3 regions of the Tardiphaga sp. 709 genome follow, and region 3 is predicted to be linked to each of the others. Evidence: predicted binding sites of a transcription regulator. Region 3 holds the regulator's gene; each other region holds the start of a gene.
What was found. The regulator HrcA, encoded in region 3, represses chaperone genes, less so after heat shock. The targets are predictions, from matches to a motif close to GTTAGCACTCNCNNNNNGNGAGTGCTAAC.
Positions count from the first base shown of each region.

Region 1: the regulator HrcA is predicted to act here: its motif matches at 1,213-1,241, upstream of RSO67_RS06740 (co-chaperone GroES).
Region 2: the regulator HrcA is predicted to act here: its motif matches at 1,482-1,510, upstream of RSO67_RS23345 (co-chaperone GroES).

Region 1 is NZ_CP135529.1:1,280,530-1,282,795, reverse strand. Features, by position in the region: gene groL (chaperonin GroEL) at 1-725, opposite strand, end outside; gene RSO67_RS06740 (co-chaperone GroES) at 768-1,085, opposite strand; gene RSO67_RS06735 (usg protein) at 1,505-1,789, shown strand; gene RSO67_RS06730 (cupin domain-containing protein) at 1,897-2,266, shown strand, end outside.
Region 2 is NZ_CP135529.1:4,815,268-4,817,533, forward strand. Features, by position in the region: gene groL (chaperonin GroEL) at 1-944, opposite strand, end outside; gene RSO67_RS23345 (co-chaperone GroES) at 1,094-1,390, opposite strand; gene RSO67_RS23350 (hypothetical protein) at 1,703-2,230, shown strand.
Region 3 is NZ_CP135529.1:3,658,369-3,660,634, reverse strand. Features, by position in the region: gene grpE (nucleotide exchange factor GrpE) at 1-597, opposite strand, end outside; gene hrcA (heat-inducible transcriptional repressor HrcA) at 702-1,790, opposite strand; gene rph (ribonuclease PH) at 1,944-2,266, shown strand, end outside.

The DNA.
Region 1 (2,266 bases), 2.4 Mb from region 3:
TGCACGACGGCTTCGAGCAGCGGCAGCATCTCGTTCAGCGAGGAGAGCTTCTTCTCGTTGATCAGGATGTAGGCGTCGTCGAATTCAACGCGCATCTTGTCGGCGTTGGTGACGAAGTAGGGCGAAATGTAGCCGCGGTCGAACTGCATGCCTTCGACGACGTCGAGTTCGGTTTCGAGCGACTTGGCTTCTTCAACGGTGATGACGCCTTCGTTGCCAACCTTCTTCATCGCGTCTGCGAGGAACTTGCCGATTTCCGCATCGCCGTTCGCCGAGATGGTGCCGACCTGGGCGATTTCGTCGTTCGAGGTGACCTTCTTGGAGTTCTTGACGAGGTCAGCAACCACGGCTTCCACAGCCAGGTCGATGCCGCGCTTCAGATCCATCGGGTTCATGCCGGCAGCAACCGACTTGGCGCCTTCACGGACGATTGCCTGGGCGAGCACGGTAGCAGTGGTGGTGCCGTCGCCGGCTGCGTCGGCCGACTTCGAGGCCACTTCGCGCACCATCTGGGCGCCCATGTTCTCGAACTTGTCGTCGAGCTCGATTTCCTTGGCGACGGTGACGCCGTCCTTGGTGATGCGGGGCGCGCCGAACGACTTGTCGATGACGACGTTGCGGCCCTTCGGACCGAGCGTCACCTTCACGGCGTTGGCGAGAATGTCGACGCCGCGCAGCATCTTGTCGCGGGCATCAACGCCGAATTTCACTTCTTTAGCTGACATGTTTTGCTTCCTTGAAAATCAGGATGGGTGGGGAAAAGGCGCTTAAGCGGCCTTCTTCTTGGCGGGAGCGGCACCTTCGAGGACGCCCATGATGTCGCTTTCCTTCATGATCAGCAGGTCCTGACCATCGATCTTGACCTCGGTGCCCGACCACTTGCCGAACAGCACGCGCTCGCCGACCTTCAGATCGATCGGGATCAGCTTGCCGGCTTCGTCGCGGCCGCCCGGGCCGACGGAGACGATCTCGCCCTGGGAGGGCTTCTCTTTGGCGCTATCCGGAATGATGATGCCGCCAGCGGACTTCTCTTCGGCGTCGATACGCTTGACCACAACGCGATCGTGAAGCGGACGGAATTTCATGCAGTCCTCCTAAGTTTCTGTAGATGCTTGAGAAATTTAAATTGGCAGTCTGAGCCAACAAGTGCCAGCGCAGCTGGTCCGGACATAGGCCGAACGTTCCCCACCGGCAAGGGTCTGTATCAAATATTTTGGCACTCAAATATGACGGGTGCCAGAATTGGTTAAAATCCTCCGATACCGGCCATCGAATGCGTTAGCATTCGCGGTAAGCTGCTGCTAACGCTCGACTTTCAACTCATTATTAAACTTTTAAGCTTGTGATGAAGACGTTGCTTGCGTCACATTTCATGCATCGTGTTGTCATGGGCGAAGTGGAAGCCGGTTCGCTGCAGTCAGCACGGTCACAGGAGAGCAGAGCGAAGTTCGACGTCAAACCGGAATCCACTTAGCCGAATGCGCTCTGTCCATGGAGGTTGAACATGGTCTCGAGAAATGCAGCTTCTGACGATTTCAGAAAGCAGGTGCTTGGCTACGGACTGACGACGGCGCAGATCCTCTACCGCATGCCCGATCACCCCTCGCTGCTGCAGACCTATGTCTGGCAGAACTATGATCTGTTTCCGAAGTTTCCCGCGCTGAAGGATTTCCTGGATTTCTGGCAAGAGAAGCTCGATGGCCCGCTCTTTGCGGTAACCGTCGCGCATTCGAAACTGATCAAGCCAGCCGAGCTTCGTGCAGTGGATGGCGTCTTCCGGTTGCACTAGTCCGCGCCCCTCAACGCGCCGGATGAATTGCCGCTGTGCTGAACTACAGCTAGGTTCCCAGACGCGCTGGCCGTTTGTTAGGCATTGCGCCGGGTGGGAAACACGACATGGCGAAGCTGAAGCGAACGTCAAAGAGCGCGGCGAAAACGGCTGCGACGAAGAAGCCTGCGACACAGGCAGTAGCGAAAGCGGCAAAGCTCTCTGTTGGTAAGCCGGCCAAGGCGAGCACAAAAGCTGTCGCCAAGACCGCGGCGAAACCCGGCCCGCGCCGCAAGCAACGCGTCGCGATCAGCCACTATCAGGAAGAAGCATTTCTCGGCGACGGCCTGCGCGCTTATGCGAAGTATCGCGATCTCGGCGTCGCCGCTGCGACCGGAGGTTTGGCACACGCGCATGTCATCCGGCTGATCGGACCTTGCGATCCGAAAGAGGTCTCCAAACTTCACTATCACGATGCCGAGTTTCAGCTGGTCTATG
Region 2 (2,266 bases), 1.2 Mb from region 3:
GCGAGCGTGACGCTTTCCAGCTTCATGCCGAGATCTTCCGAGACGAGCTGACCGCCGGTCAGGATCGCAAGGTCTTCCAGCATCGCCTTGCGACGATCGCCGAAGCCCGGTGCCTTGACGGCAGCAACCTTGAGGCCGCCGCGCAGGCGGTTGACGACGAGGGTGGCGAGCGCTTCGCCTTCGACGTCTTCAGCGATGATCAGCAGCGGTTTGCCCGACTGCACCACGGCTTCGAGCACCGGCAGCATGGCCTGCAGGCTGGAGATCTTCTTCTCGACGAGCAGGACGTACACGTCCTCGAGCTCGGCGGTCATCTTCTCGGCATTGGTGACGAAGTAGGGCGACAGGTAGCCGCGATCGAACTTCATGCCCTCGACGATGTCGACTTCGGTCTCGAGCGACTTGTTCTCTTCAACCGTGATGACGCCTTCGTTGCCGACCTTCTGCATTGCCTGGGCGATCATCTTGCCGATGGCGGCGTCGCCGTTGGCGGAGATGGTGCCGACCTGAGCGACTTCAGCCGAAGACGCAACCGGCTTGGCGCGCTTGGTGATGTCCTTGATGACGGCGGCGACGGCGATATCGATGCCGCGCTTGAGGTCCATCGGGTTCATGCCGGCAGCAACCGACTTGGCGCCTTCACGGACGATGGCCTGGGCCAGCACGGTGGCGGTGGTGGTACCGTCGCCTGCGGTGTCGTTGGTCTTCGAGGCAACTTCGCGCAGCATCTGCGCGCCCATGTTCTCGAACTTGTCCTCGAGCTCGATCTCCTTGGCGACGGTGACGCCGTCCTTGGTGATGCGCGGAGCGCCGAACGACTTCTCGATCACGACATTGCGGCCCTTCGGACCGAGCGTGACCTTGACGGCGTTGGCGAGAATGTCGACGCCGCGCAGCATGCGATCGCGCGCGTCTCCGGAGAATTTAACGTCTTTGGCTGCCATGTTGATGGTGCTCCAATTTGGGAAGTTTAAAGCTCCGTCATGGCCGGGCTTGTCCCGGCCATCCACGCCTTGCCGAGCTTGCGGCCTAGACGTGGATCACCGGGACAAGCCCGGTGATGACGGCGTGTGGGGAGGCTGAAGCGAGTCGCTTAGGCGATCACGCCCATGATGTCCGACTCCTTCATGATGAGGAGTTCTTCGCCGTCGAGTTTGATCTCGGTGCCCGACCACTTGCCGAACAGAACCTTGTCGCCGACCTTGATGTCGATCGGGATCAGCTTGCCCGCTTCGTCGCGGCCGCCAGGGCCCACGCCGACGACTTCGCCTTCAGACGGCTTTTCCTTGGCGCTGTCCGGGATGATGATGCCGCCCTTGGTCTTCTCGTCGGCGACGATGCGCTTGACGACGACGCGGTCGTGCAGCGGGCGGAATTTGGTCTTGGCCATGGGAGTGTCCCTTTAGGGTTTGCGATTTCGTTGCCATCTCGGAGGCGGGCGGGAATCCAGCCGGAACGCTCGGGGGCGGCCGGCTCATTCCCTTAGCAATCGCGCTCCGGGAGTGCTAATTGAGCGTCCGGGAAATATGGCCAGACGCTTTTTGAGTCAAGCGAGGCCTTAAGGCCTTGGTGAGGCCAATATAGGATGATCTGGAAACCATAATGGAGAGTCGGCGTAATTCTGCCGACCTCATTGCGCCGTCAGGTGTTTTGCGCTTGGCTGCCGGGACGGGCAGCCGGGGAATTTGCTCTAGGGGATAATATGATCAGGTCACGCTACGCCCGCACGGTTGCCCATCTGGCGATCGTTTCAACTTTGGCGCTGTCATTGGGCGGGTGCGGCACGTCTGGTGGATTGGGCGGGTTCAGCTTTGGGAACTCGCAGCCGACACCGCCGCCGGAGCCCCCGCCGGCGCCGGAACTGCCAGCCTCGATCCGCTCGGAAGAACTCGTCGGCCGCTGGGGTCTGGCGTCCTACATGAATCCCAACGATCGCGTTCGCACCGAGAATGCCGCGCGCGGCCAGTGCAAGCAGCCCTATATCATCGGCCAGGGCGCCACTGGCGGGGTCATCATGCATCTCGCCGACGAGGCGACGCCGCAGGAATTGCGCCTCAAGGGCTCGCCGAGCGGCAAGAACTATATCGGCCCGCCCGGTCCCGCCGGTGGCGAGAAGGATCGCGAGATCGTCTCCTTCGACGGTCGGATTCTGGTCACGCGCTTCATCGACAAGGACGCTGCGGTTCGCTACGGCAACATGGTCTATGTCCGTTGCGCACCCAAGGCCTGACCTGACAAGGCCTGACCTGACAAGGCCTGACCTGAG
Region 3 (2,266 bases):
CTCCGATGCAGCAGGTGCCGCCTTGGCCCCACCCTTCGATACGCCAACCAGCGCCGGGCGCAGCACGCGCTCGCCAATGGTATAACCGGCCTGCACGACCTGAACCACGGTTCCCGCAGGCACCGAGGCATCCGGCACTTCGTACATGGCTTGCTGGAAATTCGGATCGAACTTCTCGCCGGACGGATCGAACTTCTTCACGCCGTTCTTTTCCAGCGTGTTGAGCAGCGAGCGCTCGGTGAGTTCCACGCCTTCGAGCAGCGCCTTCAGGCCCGGATCGGCGGCGGCCTTGGTGTCGGCAGGCACGGCATCGAGGGCGCGCTGCAGGCTGTCGGCGATATCGAGCACTTCGCGCGCGAAATTGGCGATCGCATAGGTGCGTCCGTCGGCGACTTCCTTCTGGGTCCGCTTGCGCAGATTTTCCATCTCCGCCAGCGTGCGCAGCATCTTGTCGCGCGCGTCCGCAGCTTCCTTGGTCAGGGCCTCGACCGAATTCGGTTCCGGATCGTCCGGCATGATGTAGGGCTTGGAGACCACCGGATCGGCGGCCGCTGCCGTCTTGTCCTGATTGTCGTTCTGCCCATTGGAATCAGTCATCACGCTGCCTTCTCAAAAACACGCCAAAATGGTGGGATTGCTGAGCGGGATATCGGGGTTTGAGCGCCGAAAATCAAGCGCAACCGGCCGGATTCGGCCGATCGTCAGCCGCCGAGCATGCGGCTGACGATGCGCGCCGCGTAATCTACCATCGGGATCACCCGCGCATAGTTCAGCCGGGTCGGGCCGATGACACCGAGAACGCCGACAATATGGCCGGCGCCATCGCTGTAGGGCGCAATGATCGTGGACGAGCCGGACAGCGAGAACAGTTTGTTTTCCGAGCCGATGAAGATGCGGACACCTTCGGCCGTCTCCGCCCGACCGAGAAGGTCGATCACCTCGCGCTTGGCTTCGAGATCGTCGAACAGGAGGCGAACGCGTTCAAGATCCTCCAGCGCATGGAGATCCTCGAGCAGATTGGCCTGGCCGCGCACGATCAGCTGCCGATCGTCCTTCTCGCCACCCGACCAGCTGGCAATGCCGGCGGCAATCACCTTCTGGGTCAGTTGATCGAGCTCGATCTGGTTCTGGGTCAGTGCCGTTTCCAGTTCCAACCGGGCCTCAGCCAGCGTGCGGCCGCGAATCCGGGCATTGAGGAAGTTCGACGCCTCGTTCAGCGCCGACGACGGCACCCCCGGCGGCAGGGTCAGCACGCGGTTTTCGACCTGGCCATCCTCGGCGACCAGCACGACCAGCGCCTTTTCGGGTTCCAGACGGACGAATTCGATGTGTTTTAGCCGCACATTGGACTTGGCGGTCAGAACCACCGCCGCCGCGCGGGTTAGCCCGGACAGCTGCGTCAGCGCCTCGCCGAGCGCCGCCTCCACGGTCTGCGAGCGCCCCACGGAGGATAATTGCTGCTGGATCGACTGCCGCTCCGGCTCGGTGAGGTCACCGACCTGCATCAAGGCATCGACGAAAAACCGCAGTCCGAGTTCGGTCGGAAGCCGTCCTGCTGACGTATGCGGCGCATAGATGAGGCCGAGCTGCTCCAGGTCCGACATCACGTTGCGAACCGAGGCCGGCGACAGCGGAACCGTGATCAGGCGCGAGATGTTGCGGGAACCCACGGGTTCGCCGGTGGCGAGATAGCTCTCGACGATCTGCCGGAAGATCTCACGCGATCGCTCATTGAGCTGGGCGAGCCCGGCATGCGGCGAAATCAGGCCGATCGGATCGTGATGGACCACAGGGTACTCCTTGAGGATCTAATCTGTCGCTCCGGCGGGCCGGATACAAGCACCATTGCGGTTGTGGAACCTGCCCTGCCCTTGCCGCTGCGCTCCGTGGCCCCTAAAAGCACCGCGAACAGGCTTTCTCTGGACATTTGGAAGGATTTTCTCATGCGGCCAAGCCGTCGTGCGCCCGATGAACTGCGCGCCGTGTCGCTGGAACGCGGCGTGGTCAAATATGCCGAAGGCTCCTGCATGGTGAAATTCGGCGACACCCATGTGCTGGTAACCGCCACGCTGGAAGAGCGCCTGCCGCCATGGCTCAAGGGCCAGGGCCGCGGCTGGGTCACCGCCGAATACGGCATGCTGCCCCGTGCCACGCTGGAACGCACCCGCCGCGAAGCCGCATCCGGCAAGCAGGGCGGCCGCACCGTCGAGATCCAGCGCCTGATCGGCCGCTCGCTCCGCGCTGCCGTCGACCTCGAAGCACTCGG